Regions from separate parts of the Bacillus pretiosus genome, predicted to be linked through region 2. Evidence: riboswitches for the same ligand, from Rfam matches in the RefSeq annotation. Region 2 holds a riboswitch; each other region holds the start of a gene.
What was found. Region 2 has a riboswitch for S-adenosylmethionine ahead of ACU8YW_RS01120 (peptide ABC transporter substrate-binding protein). Riboswitches for the same ligand answer to the same signal wherever they lie in the genome.
Positions count from the first base shown of each region.

Region 1 (4,971 bases), 2.4 Mb from region 2:
CCTTTAAAATATCTCATGTCCGATTCCCCTAAATCCTGTTTTCTAGAGTGTAGCTTCATGTAGAAAAACTTGTTATATGAAAATGCGAGAATTTCCGTTTCATAAATAGGACGGATCATATCCATGACGCAACCTGCTGTAAAAGAGCGTATTAATAAACTTGAAGATCAAGGAGTTATAGCGGCTTGCCGAACAAAATTTGAGCCTTCTAAAATTAATAAAAACATTCAAGCATTCATCATGTTTAAAACGAGTCAATACTCTGATTTCATCCAATTTTGTAATGCCGCTCCCGAAGTAACTGATTTATATCGAATTAGCGGGGAGTTTAATTATATGATGAAGGTCATGAGCGATTCGATGGATTCTCTCGCTACATTTTTAGACTCCTTAATGCAATTTGGATTATCGTCTCCTTTAATTGTTTTAAAGAGTGAGTTTGAGGAGAAATTGTCGTTCTGATAAGAGGGTACTAAGATAAAGATACCGAGTGTATGTGGGAAAATTCTTATATAATATAAAAAGAACCAGCCATAGGCTGGTTCTTTTTTCATTCAATTTCCTACTAGAAAATCCAGAGATACGTCTCCTTCTCACCTACCCCTGATTTCTCTGCGCCTCTCTAAACTCCTCCTTCACCTTCTCTAACAGCCCTTCTTCCGTAATTAATCGATACGCTGTATTTGCTAGTGCTTTTGCGGATGTAATTAACGCTTTATCTCCAAGTTCTGAACGTGCTGCTTCTCTAAATTCATTCGTATGCGCAATTAAGTCATCTGGACCGATTTTAATGTACGGATGAATTGTTGGTACGACTTGACTTACGTTTCCTGCGTCTGTTGAGCCGATGCCAAATCTTTCTTTCCGATTTACGTCTTCACCTTGTAATTCTAGTTCTTCGGCTACGACGTCATTATATGTTTTTGTTACGAGTAGTTCATCGATTTCGTTTTGGAATTGATGGATTTTCACTTTTGCGCCTGTTGCTAACGCTGCTCCTTGTGCGATATTTTTTACTTTTTCTGTTACTTCTGCACATCTTTTTCGCGTTGCTGCACGGATGAAGAACCTTGCTGATGCGTAGTCAGGAATAATATTAGGTGCTTTTCCCCCCTCGGTAATAACGCCATGAATTTTCACATCTGATGGAAGTTGTTGGCGAAGTGCGTTAATACCGTTATAAAGTTGAATTATCGCATCTAATGCGTTAATCCCTTCTTCAGGTGAAGCTGCGGCGTGAGCTGTTTTTCCGTAAAAATGAAAATCAAGTGGATCGACTGCTAGTGAAGGGCTCGTTGGCGCTGTTTTTCCGCTCGGATGAATCATAAGTGCCGCATCAATATCTTTAAATAACCCCGCTTTTACATAACTCGCTTTCGCACTACCATTTGGTCCTCCTTCTTCGGCTGGAGTACCAAACACGACAACTTCTCCGCCAATTTCTTCAAGCGTTTCTGATAATGCGATCGCGGCCGCAACGCTAATTGTGCCAATTAAATTGTGACCACACGCATGACCAAGTCCTGGTAAAGCGTCATACTCAGCTAAAAATGCGATAACTGGCCCTTGTTTTCCTGAACTTTTTCGCGCGATAAATCCTGTTTCATGTCCAGCTATATTGTGCTGCAGCTGAAACCCTGCACTACCTAGTAATAAACTTAACGTTCTTGATGCGTAAAACTCTTGGTTACCAATCTCCGGATTCGCATGAATATCGTGACTTGTTTCTATGTACTTTTCCTTATTTCTTTCTATACTCTCTTCAATTGTTTTTCTTTGTGACGTTACTCCAGTCGCTCCCATTTCTCTTCCCCCTTATATTTTCACATAAAAAAGCCTCTTTCTAAAAGATAGAAAGAGGCTTCTGCATTTACAGTCAAAATGAGCTTCTTTCTTATCTTTCAAGTTACCTTGCTGGAATTGGCACAGTATTCATAAAAGAATCCGCTGCCGAGGTGTCATAGGGCCAGTCCCTCAACCTCTCGTGATAAGAATTTTCATAAGATTATATTAAATTATATTCATTCTATGTTCATTCCAATTAAAAGTCAAGGAATTCCTATCCGAATTTACCGAATATCTAAAAATCCTTTTAACACACCAATTGTTTCCGGTGCTTGTAATCTTGCACATACGTACGGAAATTCCATACTACCTTCAAACATCATTTGAGATGTGAGCGGTGCTCCTGCCCAAAAGATTTCATCATCGATTACGATAAACGGGAATGCTTTATTTTGTCTTTGTAACTTTACATTTTTTAACGGAACTGGTCCATCACTATACACTGTTATTTGCGCATTTGTACGCATTAACGCTTGCCAGACTCGCTTATCCACTTGCTTTGTACTTGGAAGTGAAATAATAATTTTTCGTTTTGCGGCTAAAATATCTTTCAATAACCCTTTCGGCTCTTCAAGATTCATTTCCATAAACCAGCGTAAACGTTTCGAAATTTTCCGCTCCCACAATTGTCTTGATGTCGTACGATCATACACATCTCCGTGACGTTCTATATGAGCTGTTAATTGTGATAACGCTTGTTTTCTCGAAAGGTTTTTACGCATATAATGACAATCTGATAATTGAATGAACTTCCCTCTTGCCCTTGTCACTGCAACGTTGACGAGGCGATGATTTTTATGGTCAAAGAATAACACGCCAGGTCGTTCTTGCGGATAACTATCAACCGTATCAAATATCATCATATCTCTTTCAGAACCTTGAAACTTATGAACCGTCGCCGCTAAAACTGGTATGTTTTGATATTTCGTTCTCTGCAACATTTCTCTAATACACGTTGATAAAAAGCGGGATTGTGCCCTGTAAGGTGTAACAACACCGATCGATTGAACACCATCTAACAGTCCGATTAACATCATTTGCATCGCTACTAAACCAGACATAATGTTAAATCGAGAACCAGAAGCAGCGTCCTTTAACGAAAAGGCTCCCATTAAGCTCGTATCAAATAAAACACTTGCCTCATTTGCGAACGGTTGCAATCGCGCAAGTTCTTTACGCTCTGAAACAGACGGATGGTCGTATACTCTATTTTTATAAATAAATGAGTTTGTAAACTTCGATATATCCGCATGCATACGCCTTTGTTCCTGCAACATAAATAGGTTCGGATGTGCTTCTGATTTATTGACAGAATCAACAATCCCAGCATGGTAAAACATATCTTCCCCAAGCCATTTTCGAACGAGTTCATGGTTCGCCATCGCAATTGGAGGTAACTGTAAAAAGTCCCCACAAACGACGATACGTTTTCCAAGTGAAGCTGCTAATGCAATTTGCGGAACATATGCCATACTCACTTCATCTACGACAACTAAATCAAATGTACGCTCATAAATAAGTGAATCAATGGCACATTTCGATAAAGTTGCGCCGATTACTTTTGCATTTTCAATATATTCTTTTTCTACTTCTTTAATTTTCGCTTTTTGCTTTCGAAGATCACTTTCAATCTCTTGTATACGCTTCTTATCAGCAGAAGTCGCTTTATATGATAAAATCTTTTCACGAAGATCTTGTCGTGTTTCTTCTAAATAGAGTCTTTCCTCTCCCCATGATCCGTTCGTCGTTTCAACTAACTTCGACGTAAGTAATGTTTCATGATTTCTTATATGTTCATGTTGACTATAACCGTAACGAACAATTTCACCAGGTTTCCATTTCTTTTTCTTCTCAATTTGCTTCGTTACTTCACTCATTAATACGTCTACTGCCGCATTACTATGAGCTAATACAAGTACCGATTTTCCTTTTTGATAATGCGCCGAAATAATACGTGATAAATTGTAAGACTTCCCTGTTCCAGGGGGTCCCCACACATACGTTGTCGGATTGTAAAATGAACGATATGCCAATTCATTTTTCGGATTTTTCATCTTCTCAATATGTTTCGGACTGCTCGTCCCATCAACAAGACGCTTTATACGATTACGTTTTAGCTTATCTTTATGTGCCTCTTTCAATCGCTCTTGTAGTTGCTCTAACAATTGCCACGGTTCACTGTATAAAACAGCTTCTCGTATTTCACCTTGTATATAATCATTTAATTTCAGTTCTATTTCTAATCCATGTACAGATAATACTTCTCCTGTCGCTTCCTCACCATCAAACTCAATTCGAATTGGTGAACCTTCCGGTAAGCTTACTTCCGATATGAGCTGAAATACGTATACTGTACTTTCATAATCTGTATATAAAAAACGACCGTTCATGATAGAAATTTTACTACCACCTATCGTTTTCCAATGTTTAATTTCATACGCTAATGCATAATGCCACTCTTTCATCGTTGCCGATAATGAAGGAGTTTGAGTAGGTGTATTCATCGTATAATCTCCTTCCTTCTCCCCAAACATACTTTCTCACTATACCATATAACAAGCTAAAATTTGTAAGGTTTTTATCTTGCTTATTTTCTTAATTTTCAATAACATATTGTATATATTTTTCAGAAAGAAGGGATCTACATGCCAGTTAGAAGAATTGAACACGTCGGTCTTATGGTCGCAAACTTAGAAGCATCTATTTCATTTTATGAAGAAGTAGTTGGCTTACAGCTCATTAAACGTATGGGTCACCCGAATCCCGACTTAAAACTCGCTTTTTTAGGTGTGGAAGAATCGAAGGAAACGATACTTGAATTAATTGAAGGCTACAACTCTTCTCTTCCGGCAGAAGGAAAAGTACATCACATTTGCTTTAAAGTGGATTCATTAGAAGATGAAATCGAAAGACTAAAGAAACACAAAGTAACCTTTTTACTAGGAGAAGAAATTGAAACATTACCAGATGGAACACGTTACATATTCTTCGCTGGTCCTGATGGAGAATGGATTGAGTTTTTTGAAACGGAGAGGTAAAGTGGGACTTTAGGATAGAAAAAGAGCCGGAATTCCGGCCCTTGTTTTTAAATAGTAACAAGGAAACATATCTTCAATCCGAAAACTC
Region 1 covers NZ_CM129593.1:3,068,823-3,073,793, forward strand. Annotated here, with positions in the region: partial or broken gene ACU8YW_RS15755 (Lrp/AsnC family transcriptional regulator) at 70-462, shown strand; gene ACU8YW_RS15760 (M20 family metallopeptidase) at 598-1,803, opposite strand; SAM riboswitch class I at 1,892-1,994, opposite strand; gene ACU8YW_RS15765 (DEAD/DEAH box helicase family protein) at 2,070-4,379, opposite strand; gene ACU8YW_RS15770 (VOC family protein) at 4,491-4,883, shown strand.
Region 1: another riboswitch for S-adenosylmethionine. It lies ahead of ACU8YW_RS15760 (M20 family metallopeptidase); the one in region 2 lies ahead of ACU8YW_RS01120 (peptide ABC transporter substrate-binding protein).

Region 2 (4,971 bases):
TGGTATAGAAAACCGAAGGGAGTCTTGTAATGGACATTTTATTAGCGCTTCTTCCTGCAATTGCATGGGGAAACATCTTATTAGTAAGCGTAAAAATGGGCGGTGGTGCATATAGCCAAACGGTAGGTATGACAATCGGTGCTCTATTCTTCGCAACAATTATGTATGTATTTACTCAACCAGCTTTAACAATGACAGTCTTGATTGTTGGTTTTATTTCAGGTTTATTCTGGGCTTTAGGACAAGTAAACCAATTAAAAACAGTTGAAAAATTAGGTGTTTCAACTACTGTAACGATTTCTACTGGTATGCAACTTGTTGCAACTTCTATCTTTGGGGTTATCGCTTTCCGTGAGTGGACTACTACAACAACGATTGTTCTGGGAACGATTGCAATCCTATTAATCGTAGTTGGTGTTGTATTCACATCACTAGATGACAAAGAAAATGCACAGCCACCAGGACAATTGAAAAAAGGACTTCTTACTTTAATTGTTTCTACTTTCGGTTACCTTGTATATGTAATTATTATTCGTTGGTATAATATCGATGGTTGGTCTGCTATTTTACCACAAGCAGTTGGTATGTTTGTTGGTGCGGTTGTACTGACATCTAAACATAAACCATTTAACAAATATGCAATCCGTAATGCTTTATCTGGTTTACTATGGGGAACTGGAAACTTATTCTTACTTCTTTCATTACCACGTGTCGGAGTAGCAACAAGCTTCCCATTATCTCAAACTGGAATCGTTATCTCAACATTCGGTGCGATTGTCTTCTTAGGTGAAAAGAAAACAAAACGTCAATTGATCTTTATTGCACTAGGTAGTGTTTTAATTATCGGCGGTGCTGTATTGTTAGGTATGACAAAAGCATAAACTTATAATCTATTAATCCCTGAAGCAGTTATGCTTCAGGGATTTTTTATTACAACTATTTTTTAAGTATAATAATTTTTATAACCTTATTTATATTTACCCTCCTCCCTCCATTTCCATCCTTTTCACAATAAGTCTTTTCTTTTTACAAAATTCTCTTAAAAATGGTATCGTTTTTTATAACATATCTCCACTAGAAAGGAATAAAGGATATGCTAACTAAACATCGAATTCTATTTCTTGGTGCTGGTCGTATGGCAGAAGCTATATTTTCCGGATTACTTAAAACAAGCAAAGAATACATCGAAAAAATTATCGTTTCTAACCGCAGCAACGTAGAAAAGCTAGAACAATTACGAGCGCGATATAATGTGTCTATCACAACAGATTGGAAGCAGCATGTTACATCTGTTGATACGATTGTTTTAGCAATGCCGCCTTCTGCACATGAAGAATTATTAGCGGAGCTATCTCCGTTACTATCGAATCAACTTGTCGTAACGGTAGCTGCTGGCATTGGTCCATCTTATTTAGAAGCTAGACTCCCTAAGGACACGCCTGTTGCTTGGATTATGCCAAATACAGCTGCTGAAATTGGGAAGTCAATCTCCTTATATACAACAGGACAATCAGTAAACGAGATGCATCAAGAAACCTTGCAACTGCTTTTAAGAGGCATTGGTACTTCGCAACTTTGCACTGAGGAAGAAGTTCATCAGCTTACTGCAGTTACTGGAAGTGCACCAGCTTTCCTTTATTACTTTGCTGAAAGCTTGGTTGAAGCAACAAAAAGTTATGGCGTCGATGAAGCAACCGCAAAACACCTTGTCATTCAAATGATTTCTGGATCTGCTTCTATGCTTGAACAAACGCAAGATCCGGCTAACCTCCGCGAACAAGTAACAACGCCAGGTGGTTCCACAGCTGAAGGTCTCAAAGCTTTATATGAATATAATTTTTCAGAGGCGGTTCAAAAAGCAGTAGAAGCAACAAACAAAAAAGCTAGGGGGAAATAATATGAGTTTAACAAGTTTAAAAGACTATACTACATTACATAACGGTGTAAAAATGCCTTGGTTCGGTTTAGGTGTTTTTAAAGTAGAAGATGGTTCAGAAGTAATTGAGTCTGTAAAATCAGCAATTAAAAATGGCTACCGCAGCATCGATACTGCAGCAATCTATCAAAACGAAGAAGGCGTTGGACAAGCGATCCGTGAAGCAGGTGTTTCACGTGAAGAATTATTTATTACATCAAAAGTATGGAATAGCGATCAAGGATATGAAACAACACTTCAAGCATTTGAAACTACATTAGAAAAATTAGGTCTAGAATATTTAGATTTATATTTAGTACATTGGCCTGTAAAAGGGAAATATACTGAATCATGGAAAGCGTTAGAAAAACTTTATAAAGATGGCCGTGTTCGTGCTATCGGTGTGAGTAATTTCCACATTCACCACTTACAAGACGTATTTGAAATCGCTGAAATTAAGCCAATGGTCAATCAAGTGGAATACCACCCACGTTTAGCACAAGAAGAATTACACGCTTTCTGTAAAGAACATAACATCCAGCTTGAAGCTTGGTCACCATTAATGCAGGGACAACTACTGGATAACTCCACATTACAAGACATTGCGACAAAATATAATAAATCAACTGCACAAATTATTTTACGCTGGGATTTACAAAATGAAGTTGTAACAATCCCTAAATCTATTAAAGAACATCGCATTATTGAAAATGCAAATATATTCGATTTTGAATTAAGTGCTGATGACATGAAAGCAATTCAAGCTCTAAATGAAGATCGTCGCGTTGGTCCAGATCCAGATAACTTTGACTTCTAGTAGAAAAACCACTGCCATATGCAGTGGTTTTTCTCGTTAAATAAAACTGAAAATTTAAACTATATCCCGATTGGTTGACACTTCATCATCCAAGGTGTAAGATTTTGAATTATCAAAGAAACACAAAAATTAATAAAATTTATTCGTTTACTCATTGTATCAAGAGAGGTGGAGGGACTGGCCCTTTGAAACCTCGGCAACAGGTTCATTTTGAATACTGTGCCACTTCCTGCAAGCATTGTGCTTGAAAGATAGAATGAGGGCCTTCGTTTATATACGGGTGCATAACTTGTACGTAAAAATCCCTCTTTCTCAATATGAAAAGAGGGATTTTTTATTTTTCATTTCCCTCATCATCATCCAAACTTAATTATTTAGGAGGAAAATCAAATGAAAAAGAAGTTTGTACCCGGTATTGCATCAGTTGTAGGAGTAAGTATTTTATTAACTGGTTGCGGTAGTTATAAAAACGAAGCAAGCGGAGCAAATGCAAAAGACGAGGCGCCTAGTAAACAGGTTTTAAACTTATCTTCACCTACTGAAATACGAACAATGGATACAGCTCGTGCTACAGATACTGATTCTGGTCAAGTAATGAGAAACGTATTTGAAGGTTTGTATAATCTTGGTGAAGGTAACAAACCTGTCCCTGGCGTTGCGAAATCTCATGAAGTAAGTGGCGATAAAACGAAATACACATTCCACCTGCGAGATTCAAAATGGTCAAACGGCACTTCTGTCACAGCAAAAGATTTTGTCTTCGCTTGGCAAAGAGCTGTCGATCCAGCAACAGCCTCTGAATATGCATTTCTATTCTTTGATATTAAAAACGCAACAAAAATTAACAACAAAGAACTTCCAGCCGATCAACTTGGTGTAAAAGCAATTGATGACCATACGTTTGAGGTAGAATTGGAACGTCCTGTTCCGTACTTTATAAGCTTAACAGCGTTCCCAACATTTCTACCAATTAACGAGGAATTCTTTAAAGCACAAGGTGATAAGTATGCCTTAGAAGACAATACAATTTTGTACAACGGAGCTTTTACACTAAGCGATTGGAAGCATGAGCAAAGCTTTAAATTTAAGAAAAACCCTACCTATTGGGATAAAGATACTGTCAAACTGGAAGAAATCAATTTTAGCGTCGTAAAAGAAAAATCTACAGAAGTAAATTTATTCGAGTCAAAACAATTAGATCGTATCAAACTAACATCTGACTTCGTTGATAAATATAAAAAGGATGCTAACTTTAAAGAACGGCCAAACGTAGGGGTACAGTTTCTACGTATGAATCAACAAAACAAAGTACTTCAAAACGTTTCTGCACGCCAAGCAATCGATCAAACAATTGATCGAAAATCCTTTGTACATACGTTATTAAATGACGGCTCTACACCAACCTCTAGTCTCGTGCCGAAAAACTTTGCAAAAGGACCTGACGGAACAGACTTCCGTGCTGCAAACGGCGATTTAACAAAGGTTGATACAAAATCTGCTCAAGAATTATGGAAAAAGGCAAAACAAGAGCTTGGTTCTGAAAAGATAACATTAGAATTATTAACAAGTGATGCTGACCTTGATAAGAAAACTGGTGAGTTCTTAAAAGGACAACTAGAAAAGAATTTAGATGGATTAACAGTAAATGTGAAACCACAACCACGTAAACAACAAGTTTCACTTTTATTAAAAGGTGACTACGAAATTGGAATTGACGGCTGGAGCCCTGACTTTGCTGATCCAATTACATTCCTTGAGCTATTTACAACGAATAACCCTTACAACTTAGATCATTACTCTAATAAGGAGTTCGATGAAACAATAGCAAAAGTGAAAACAACTTTAGCCGGTGATGAAAAAGCTCGCTGGGAAGCATTACTAGCATCCGAGAAAATATTATTTAAAGACTCTGTTATCGCTCCTCTTTACCAAAAAGGCGAATCTTATTTAGAACGTTCTTATGTGAAAGGAATTGTGCAAGTAGACTTTGCAGGTCAATTAAACTTCAAATGGGCCAAAATTGAAAAATAAAGCGAAACTTTAATCAGTGGGGTTTTCTTCATCCCCCACTGATTATTAGCCCACACCAATTGTTTTTTTAGCAAAACATATTAAAAGCAGATTCCCTAATGCGAGGAAATCTGCTTTTTTAATATATTATTCTAAGAAATTAACAATCTATTTTTATTATTGACATATAGTTCTTTCCAGTGTTAATATTCTAAATAATCAAAGAAAC
Region 2 covers NZ_CM129593.1:194,098-199,068, reverse strand. Annotated here, with positions in the region: gene ACU8YW_RS01135 (GRP family sugar transporter) at 30-881, shown strand; gene proC (pyrroline-5-carboxylate reductase) at 1,094-1,897, shown strand; gene pgoN (glyoxal/methylglyoxal reductase) at 1,899-2,732, shown strand; SAM riboswitch class I at 2,886-2,990, shown strand; gene ACU8YW_RS01120 (peptide ABC transporter substrate-binding protein) at 3,123-4,763, shown strand.

Region 3 (4,971 bases), 1.2 Mb from region 2:
TTTTGCTTCACCGAGTGTGTCGGTAGCCCAATATGATGCACCTCTTATGGAAGATGCCCTTTATTCTGTTTTATTTCCGAAAATAAATAAAGCAATTGAAAAACAATATGGGAGCTTGAAGCCTTATCAATGTCCTAAAATTATTAGTTTAAAAAAAGTGTATAGCGGTACATATTTATTTCAAGCAAGTATTGAAGTAACGAAGTATGAACGAGTTGCTGGGAAAATTGCTCCACCATTTGAGAAGGTAACGATTACATTTAATAATGAAGAAGGCGAATGGGAAGTGTCAAAGATTTCAGTAAAGCGCTTACCAAATGATACGAAATTAAACTGTAAAAAAACAATATAAAAAATTGTTTGACAAATAAAATGGTCCTTTGGTATTGTTAATAGCAACAATTAGATGTTTGAAAATTAAATAGACTTACCTCATCTACTCTCAAAGGTAGAGGCCGCGATAGGAAAGAGTAAGCTATGGGAGATTTAATGGAATCTGTGATCATAGGTTGAAAGGGACTATTGCCGAAATATAAGAATAACCATCTTATTCATATATTGGGACTGCATTGAATAAATGTAGTACTGTCATAATATTTATTTTATGGAGAGCTATTTGGAGATGTTGATGCGGTTTCTTATTTTGAGGAGATAACAACTCGTTTATTTTTTCAATATATATTTTTCCTAATAAGAAACGCGTGTGAACATTGTTCCGCGCGTTTTTTGTCTATCTAAAAGCGTGCTGCAATGAATAGAAGATTGGGGTTATGAGTTTTAGAGGAAATAAGGGAGGAATTCAAATGTATTTACACGGCACGAGCCGAATCAATGGGCAAGGACACTTAGAAATTGGAGGATGTGATACGACGCAGCTAGCAAAACAATACGGAACACCACTTTATGTATACGATGAAGAGTCAATTCGAGGAAAGTGCCGCGCGTTTCATCGTGCGTTTAAAGAAAGTGGTTTCTCTTATCAAGTAGCATATGCAAGCAAGGCGTTCTTGTGCATGGAGATGTGCCGAGTGGCTCGTGAAGAGAATATGTCATTAGATGTTGTTTCTGGAGGAGAATTATATACTGCGCTGCAAGCAGGATTTCCAGCATCACGCATTCATTTTCACGGCAATAATAAAACAGAAGAAGAAATTGTGATGGCTCTTCAGGCGAATATTGGTTGTTTTGTCGTAGATAATTTCTTGGAATTAGAAATTTTGCATGATTTAGCAGTGCAACATGGGAAATTTGTGAACATATTAATTCGTGTAACGCCCGGAGTAGAGGCGCACACACATGAATATATTACAACAGGCCAAGATGATTCGAAATTTGGATTTGGCGTGTCAAATGGTCAAGCGATGCAAGTAATTGAGATTGCTTTACAAAAATCAAATTATAATGTGTTAGGAATTCATTCACATATCGGATCACAAATATTTGAAACGGCCGGCTTTGTGCGAGCGATTGAAGTTCTTCGTCAATTTTTAGAACAAGTGAGAGAGCGAACAAACTATGTAGTAAAAGTGCTAAATGTAGGCGGAGGATTCGGAATACGCTACACAGAGTCAGATACACCATTAACTCTTGAGACATATGTGCGAGCTGTAACAAGTGCTGTGAGGGAACAATTTACAGTATGTAATTATCCCCTGCCAGAAATATGGGTTGAACCAGGCCGTAGTATTGTAGGGGATGCTGGAACGACAATTTATACAGTCGGATCTGTGAAAGATATTCCTGGTATTCGGAAATATGTATCAGTGGATGGTGGGATGACTGATAATTTAAGACCTGCTTTATATAACGCTCGTTATGAAGCGATGTTAGCGAATCGAGGGAATGATGAGAATGAGGAACTTGTCTCGATTGCTGGGAAGTGCTGTGAGAGTGGAGATATGTTAATTTGGGATATCACTCTACCGAAAGTTGCTTCAGCCGATTTATTAGCAATTTCTTGTACAGGGGCATATGGATACTCGATGGCGAATAATTATAATCGGATTCGTAGACCAGCTGTCGTCTTCGCGAAAGGCGGCACATCACAAATTGTTGTAGAGCGTGAAACATATGAAAATATTATTGGGAACGATCGCATACGTATTAAAGAACTTGTGTGAATGGGAAAAAGGAGTTGTTCGGATGGGCAATTCCTTTTTTATAAAACAAAATAATTAAAATATATCGGAAAACTAGGATTGAAAAAAATCAGAATTGTGATAAAATACAAATACAAAGCTTATCAAGAGAAGCGGAGGGAACTGGCCCGAAGAAGCTCGGCAACCTGCTTATAGAAAGCAAGGTGCTAAATCCAGCAAAATGGAATCCATTTTGAAAGATAAGGTAAAATATATTACCGAACAGTCTTTTCGAAATGGGAAAGATTTTTTTTATGAATAAAAAGGGGGGCTGTTCGCGTGAGCGTACGGGAACATTTTGAGGAAGTATCTGAGAAAATTCAAGCGATGCTTGCTGATATGAAATATGGTTCAATTACAATTGTTGTGCAAGATGGGAAAGTCATTCAATTAGAGAAAAATGAAAAGGTACGTTTAAAGTAAAAAGCGCTGACTAGAAAAACTAGAGGCGGTTTTAACCTATTATATTAGGTTAAAACCGTCTTTTTGCTTTTACAGGGGGAAAGAACATGTTGACGTATGAAACGTGGGAAGAAAATAATGTTTCATTTTCAGAAGAAGATGAAACGAAAGGCGCGCTATCTGTATTAAGTTGGGCTTATAAAGAATATAAAAGTGAAATTGTATACGCATGTAGCTTCGGAGTGGAAGGGATGGTATTGCTGCATCTTATAAACCAAGTAAATCCATCTGCTAAAGTTGTATTTTTAGATACGAATGTTCATTTTCAAGAAACGTATGAATTAATTCAAAAAGTGCGGAAACGATTTCCTTCATTAAATATTATAGAAAAACAGCCGGAACTTACGCTTGATGAACAAGCGAAGTTGCATGGTGAGAAATTATGGGAAAGTAATCCGAATCTTTGTTGTAAAATTAGAAAAATTTTACCGTTAGAAAAATCATTAGCAGCGGAAAAAGCTTGGATATCGGGCTTAAGGAGGGAACAATCAGAAACACGTAAGCATACAAAGTTTATAAATCAAGATCATCGCTTTCAATCTATTAAAGTTTGTCCACTCATTCATTGGACGTGGAAAGAAGTGTGGCGATATGTATACAAACATAGCTTACCGTATAACCCGCTGCATGATGTTGGATATCCAAGTATTGGGTGTGAGAAGTGTACGTTACCTGTAGGTGAGGGTGGCGATTCGAGAGATGGTAGGTGGTCTGGGAAAGTGAAAACAGAATGTGGTCTTCATTACCAATAAGATGAATTTGAAAATAAAGCTAAGAGAGGAAATAGAAAATGAGTACAAGAAACGAATTAATAAATCGTATAGACGAGACTTACGACGTATCACAAATCGAAAAAGAAATTGAACTAGACAACATTGCGTTAAGTGATTTAGAGCTATTAGCGACAGGGGGATATAGCCCACTTACTGGTTTTTTAGGAAAGAAAGATTATGATTCGGTCGTAGAAACGCTTCGCTTAGCAAACGGGAGCATATGGAGTATACCGATTACATTACCAGTAACAGAAGAAGTAGCAGAGAGTCTAAAAGCTGGAGAGGAAGTAAAACTTGTTAATGCTGAAAATGTATATGGTGTCATTCAAATAGAAGATATTTTTGTGCCTGACAAGGAAAAAGAAGCGTTACTTGTGTATAAAACGACGGATGAGGCTCATCCAGGAGTGAAAAAATTATATGAACGACCGAACGTTTATGTCGGGGGAGCTATTATTCTTACAAAACGCTTTGAAAATAATCCGTTTCCTTCTTATCATTTAGATCCAATTGAAACGAGAGAAGAATTTAAAAAACGTGGTTGGAAAACAGTGGTTGGATTTCAAACGAGAAATCCGGTACATCGTGCCCATGAATACATTCAAAAATCTGCCCTTGAAATTGTAGATGGTCTCTTTTTAAATCCACTCGTTGGGGAAACGAAATCGGACGATATTCCTGCTGATGTAAGGATGGAAAGCTATGAAGTATTACTTCAAAACTATTATCCGAAAGATCGTGTCTTTTTAGGTGTATTTCCTGCAGCAATGCGTTACGCAGGACCGAGGGAAGCGATATTCCATGCAATAGTCAGAAAGAATTTTGGATGCACCCACTTTATCGTAGGGCGTGATCATGCAGGAGTAGGAGATTATTACGGGACTTATGAAGCACAAGAAATTTTTACAAACTTTACAGTGGAAGAGTTAGGGATTACACCATTATTTTTTGAACATAGTTTTTACTGCACGAAGTGTGAAGCGATGGCTTCGACGAAAACATGCCCACACGGAAAAGAGGATCATGTCATTTTATCAGGTACGAAAGTAAGAGAACTATTAAGAAACGGTGAGGTTCCGCCGAGTACATTTAGTCGTAAAGAAGTAGTGGAAGTGCTAATTAAAGGTTTGAAAAAAGAAGTAGTAACAGAATAGGGAGAGAATGACATGGATACGAATATTACTTGGCATACAGCATCTGTTTCAAAAGATGAGAGAAGAGTAAGAAATGGGCATCATAGTTTTGTAGTTTGGTTTACTGGTCTATCAGCTTCAGGTAAATCTACGGTGGCGAACGCGGTTGCTCGTAAACTATTTGAAAAGAATATTGGAAACTATGTACTAGATGGAGATAATGTACGCCACGGTTTAAATAAAGACTTAGGTTTTTCTGAAAGTGATCGTATGGAAAATATAAGACGGATTGGTGAAGTGGCGAAGCTATTTGTAGATCAAGGTACTGTTGTTCTTACAGCGTTTATTTCACCGTTTCGAGTAGACCGAAAACAAGTTAGAGATCTATTAGCAGCAGATGAGTTTATAGAAGTGTTTGTAAAATGTCCAATTGAAGAGTGTGAAAAACGTGATCCAAAAGGGTTA
Region 3 covers NZ_CM129593.1:1,372,163-1,377,133, forward strand. Annotated here, with positions in the region: gene ACU8YW_RS07195 (DUF3888 domain-containing protein) at 1-352, shown strand, start outside; lysine riboswitch at 442-623, shown strand; gene lysA (diaminopimelate decarboxylase) at 804-2,120, shown strand; SAM riboswitch class I at 2,237-2,345, shown strand; gene ACU8YW_RS07205 (YezD family protein) at 2,418-2,561, shown strand; gene ACU8YW_RS07210 (phosphoadenylyl-sulfate reductase) at 2,648-3,352, shown strand; gene sat (sulfate adenylyltransferase) at 3,391-4,527, shown strand; gene cysC (adenylyl-sulfate kinase) at 4,540-4,971, shown strand, end outside.
Region 3: another riboswitch for S-adenosylmethionine. It lies ahead of ACU8YW_RS07205 (YezD family protein); the one in region 2 lies ahead of ACU8YW_RS01120 (peptide ABC transporter substrate-binding protein).

Region 4 (4,971 bases), 190 kb from region 2:
TGGAAGTGGGTTTTCTTTACCGAATTAATGAGTATACGACTAATGTAATTAGACAGAACTTAGATCAAGTAGAAGATTTATGGAGTTGGAATCGTAAAGTATTTAATCCAGCCGAAGAAGAGATTGCCGGCGAGGATCTAGTAGGTGTATTACTCGTTTATGAAAATAGTGAGACATATATGTATAACGTGATGAATAGCAGTCAAGTTTTTCATAAATATAAAACGAATGCGACTTACTTCCAAGTAGGATGCGGAATTTATGCTGGCTTGTGTAGTTTACTGTTCGATAACTTTAAACAAGGTGCCTATTATGTAGAGGAATTATTATTAAATACAGAGAGTAAGTACGGAGAATATTTGAATTTATATATGAAGGATTTTGTAGTGGGCGGAAATGACTTTACGGATGGATTGCTACATGATCGGGTAAGATGGATATAAGTTGTGACGAAAAGGAAGGGGAAATCTCCTTCCTTTTCGTATGATAAGGTTACATCTTACCCTGAAAGCAATTTCATACTTATAATTTAAGGAGATAATATGTAGAGCTTTTGTATTGAGTATGAGGAGTATTTATATGAACAAATTTAAAAGCTTGATATATGAGGAAAGAGAAGCTTTAAAAGTATTTAAAAAAATTAACGGATTTGTTAGAGAAAATCGGTAAAGATTTTTACAAAACAAAGGAGAATGGTACGGGACTGGGGTTAATGATTACATATAAAATCATTGAGGAACATCAAGGAAGTATCGCGATTCAAAGTAGCATGGGAATAGGAACGAAAGAGGAAATTTTTTACCGACAGCATAATGTGCTAGAGAAAAATATTTTTCAGAAAAGTGTTCTTGTTGTGTAAATATAAACATTTTATAAAATGTTTCAAGAAGGGTTTTTTTTATAAAATACTTCGTTTATAATGGAGGAAAATATCGACATGAGATTTATTATTCATGTAACGGTTCGGTAGTGTTAGAGAAAGAAGGGGTGCACGCGCATCCTTTTTTCTATGCAGATATTATGAAAGAGGTGGTATGATGGAATTAACATTAAATTCGACTGTATGTTTACACACGATTCAATTTCGAAAAGAGCAAAAGAATTATATTGTAAAAGATACAATTACAGGAGAAAAATATGAAATGCCGCCACTTTGGATTGATGCATTGGCAATGATGCGTGACGGTTTTTTATTGGGGGAAATTGAGGAGAAATTAAAAGAAGAGTATCCAGACGAAGAAATAAATATGTTAGCATTTACGAGGCAACTGTTAGAGCTAGAGCTTGTCGGAATGGTAGATGGCGAAGAAATAGCTTGTACAAAGAAGAAAGAGAAAGATTATTTAGCTTGGTTACGTCCTCGTGTTGAGCAATTCTTTCTTAGTTTAAATAAAAAAAATAGAAGCAAAGGTCAATGATGATCTTTGCTTTTTTGTATAGTTTGTTTAAAAAATTACAGCGAATGCCCTTGCGAAAGCACCGTCGCTATCTTTAATTTTTAAAGGTGCCGCTGAGAAAAAGAAACGTTTCGTGTTAATTGCATCTAAGTTTGTTAAGTTTTCGATTAAATAAATATTATTCCCAAGTAGTATGTGATGAATTGGCGATGTTTCTGTCGTTACCTCATCAGGAGAGATGAAATCTAAACCGACAGATTTTACTTTTAATTGAACTAGTTCTTCAGCTAATTCTTCAGAAAGATAAAAAGCTTCTTTCTCATATGCTTCTGTATTCCATTTCGTAGATAGATTGGAATGGAAAATGACAATATCACCTTCTTTTATGTCAGCGTTGTGTAATACTTCTTTAGGTAGTTTTCGTTCTTGTACATGAGTTACATCAATAAGAACAGCTTCGCCTACAAATTGATCTAGGGGTAATTGATCAATAGTCGTTGCGCCTGAAATGAAATGAGCAGGAGCATCACAATGCGTGCCAACATGAACGACAGAATGAAAATCTGTAACTTGATAGCCTGTCTCTTCAACGCTTGTAATGGCTCCTAAATTGATTTTTGGTGTTCCAGGGAATTGGGACATATTGTTTTCAAATGTTTGTGATAGGTCAATTACTTTCATTTTAAATACCTCCAATATATGTTTTGAAATAAAAAAACTCACCTTTCATAATCAAGAAAGATGAGTTTTGTACACAATAGTTACGTTTTATCTTTCAAAATGCAATGCATTTTGCAGGAATTAGCACCTATTCAGTTTGTATAAACTGAGGTTGCTGGGCGTCAAAGGGCCGGTCCCTCTGCCTCTCTTGATAAAGACATATTAAGTTTTCGTTTCTGAATATTCACTACTTTTAAATTGTAATTCATTTCCTTTTTTCGTGCAATATAAAATAGGTATTCACCCAAATAAAGTTGCTCGCATATTGTAGCTTATGTAAATAGAATGCTGCGAAGGAGTGAGTGCAGTGACAGGGAATGTATTGAATTATTACGCTGGTGGAAATACAGCTAGAGGATTTCATAATTTATACGATGAGAATTTAAAAGGGCTAAACAGGTTATTTATTTTAAAGGGTGGTCCTGGAACCGGGAAATCTTCTTTAATCAAAGCAATAGGTCGCGAGTGGGTTGAAAAAGGATATGATATTGAATTTTTACACTGCTCTTCTGATAATAAATCGGTTGATGGTGTAATTATCCCGAAGTTAAAAGTAGGAATTGTTGATGGAACATCACCGCATGTTATTGAGCCGAAAATGCCAGGAGTTGTCGAAGAGTATATTAATTTAGGGGTTGCTTGGGACTCAGATAAATTAAGAAAGCAGAAGGTGGAAATTGAACGATTTGTTTCAGAAGCAAGCAAGGCTTTTCAAACTGCTTACGCTTGTTTTAACGAGGCACTAGTTATACATGACGAGTGGGAGAAAATATATATTAATAATATTGATTTTAATAAAGCAAATGAACTAACCGATCAGCTGATTCAGAAGTTATTTACAGATAAAGGCGGGAAACAATCGCTTGTGAAACATCGGTTTTTAGGGGCAGCTACACCGAAAGGAGCAGTTGATTTTGTTCCTAATTTAACAGAGGGATTACCACATCGTTATTTTATAAAAGGACGCCCAGGATCTGGGAAATCAACAATGCTTAAAAAATTAGCTAAGGCAGCAGAAGAAAAAGGATTTGAAGTTGAAGTATATCATTGTGGATTTGATCCAAATAGTCTTGATATGGTTATCGTAAGAGAATTAGGGTTTGCAATTTTTGATAGCACCGCACCACATGAATATTTTCCGAGCCGCGAAGGTGATGAAATTATAGATATGTATGCCTTGATTGTAACACCAGGGACAGATGAGAAGTATGCGACAGAAATTCGTGACGTGTCGATTCAATATAAAGCAAAAATGAATGAGGCGATGTCTTTCTTAGCGAAAGCGAAATCAGTTCGTGATAAATTAGAACGAATATATATTGCTGCTATGGATTTTTCAAAAGTAGATGCATATAAAGAGGAGATTCAAAAAGAGTTTGAACGAATTGCGGTTAGTGTAAAAGAAAAGAACAAGTAAAAAATAAAGGATTTTGGTAGGCTGTCGGGAATTTTCTGACAGCTATTTTAGTATGTAGTAAAATTAGGAGTATATTTGTCGAATTTCCAAGGAAATAATCAAAAAATGGAGAGGGTATGAAATGAGAGAGAAAATTAGAGTGGAGTTAGCAAGAATTGAACAAGAGAATGATGTGAAAATTTTATTTGCAGTGGAATCAGGGAGTCGTGCTTGGGGATTTCCATCGAAAGATAGTGATTATGATGTTAGATTTGTTTATATGCATCCGGTAGAGTGGTATTTATCAATTCATGATAAACGAGATGTAATTGAGTATCCGATTAGTGATGATTTAGATATAAGCGGGTGGGATATTAAAAAGGCGTTACAGTTATTCGCAAAGTCAAACCCAGCTTTACTCGAATGGATTCGATCACCGATTTTCTATTCGAAAAACTCTCATTTCCCAGAACAGCTTCAGCAAATGAGTGATAAGCACTTTGATCCAAAAGCAACGATATATCATTACTTACATATGGCTTCAAAAAATTATCGTGAATTTTTGCAAGGTGAGAACGTAAAATTGAAAAAATACTTTTATGTATTGCGTCCGATTTTAGCTTGTAAGTGGCTAGAGGAGAAAACAACTTTACCACCTGTAGAATTCGATCGATTGATTACAGAATTATCGTTAGAACGTAGCGTATTAGATGAAATTGAACAGTTGTTAATAAAGAAAAAGGCAGGTACTGAATTAGATGTTGGATTAAAAATTGAGGTGTTGAATCAATTTTTAGAAGAACAAATTCATTACTATCAGCAATATGTAAAAGGAATTGAAAAGGGATCAGGAATCGATATTGAGAGTTTAAATACATTGTTTCGAGATATGTTGTTTGAAGTATATGAAAAAGGGCACAAGTGAGTTTGTGCTCTTTTTTTATTTTGTAGGAATAAAGAAAACAGATATAGCTGCAAGAAGACCCGCGAATGAGAATAAGTAAAAATTCCATGCTAAGTCATATTGCATTGTCATAATAATACCGACAAGAATAGGACCAGCAATCGCACCAACTCGGCCAAGTCCAAGTCCCCAGCCTAAGGAGGTAGCTCGGATATGGGATGGGAAGTATTGTGTTACATATGCATTTAATATTTGAGTAATACCGACTGATCCAATTCCAGCAAGGCCGATTAAAAGATAAATGATTGTAACAGATGGTTTAATTGTTAATAGTCCAATACATATAGCTGCCATAAGATAGGAGATGCTAATAACAATTTTAGCCCCTATACGATCCGCGATTGCTCCAGCAAATAATGCACCGATAGCGGCAGTAATATTTAGCATAAGTAAAAATGATAGACTAGATCCAAGAGGGTATCCTGCTTGGCGCATCATCTGCGGTAACCAAGTGTTTAAACCGTATATTAAAAACATTCCCATTATATAAGTAA
Region 4 covers NZ_CM129593.1:386,571-391,541, forward strand. Annotated here, with positions in the region: gene ACU8YW_RS02055 (S-adenosylmethionine decarboxylase related protein) at 1-443, shown strand, start outside; partial or broken gene ACU8YW_RS02060 (ATP-binding protein) at 653-859, shown strand; gene ACU8YW_RS02065 (hypothetical protein) at 1,038-1,418, shown strand; gene ACU8YW_RS02070 (cyclase family protein) at 1,446-2,078, opposite strand; SAM riboswitch class I at 2,163-2,275, opposite strand; gene ACU8YW_RS02075 (PRK06851 family protein) at 2,425-3,534, shown strand; gene ACU8YW_RS02080 (nucleotidyltransferase domain-containing protein) at 3,656-4,438, shown strand; gene ACU8YW_RS02085 (MFS transporter) at 4,454-4,971, opposite strand, start outside.
Region 4: another riboswitch for S-adenosylmethionine. It lies ahead of ACU8YW_RS02070 (cyclase family protein); the one in region 2 lies ahead of ACU8YW_RS01120 (peptide ABC transporter substrate-binding protein).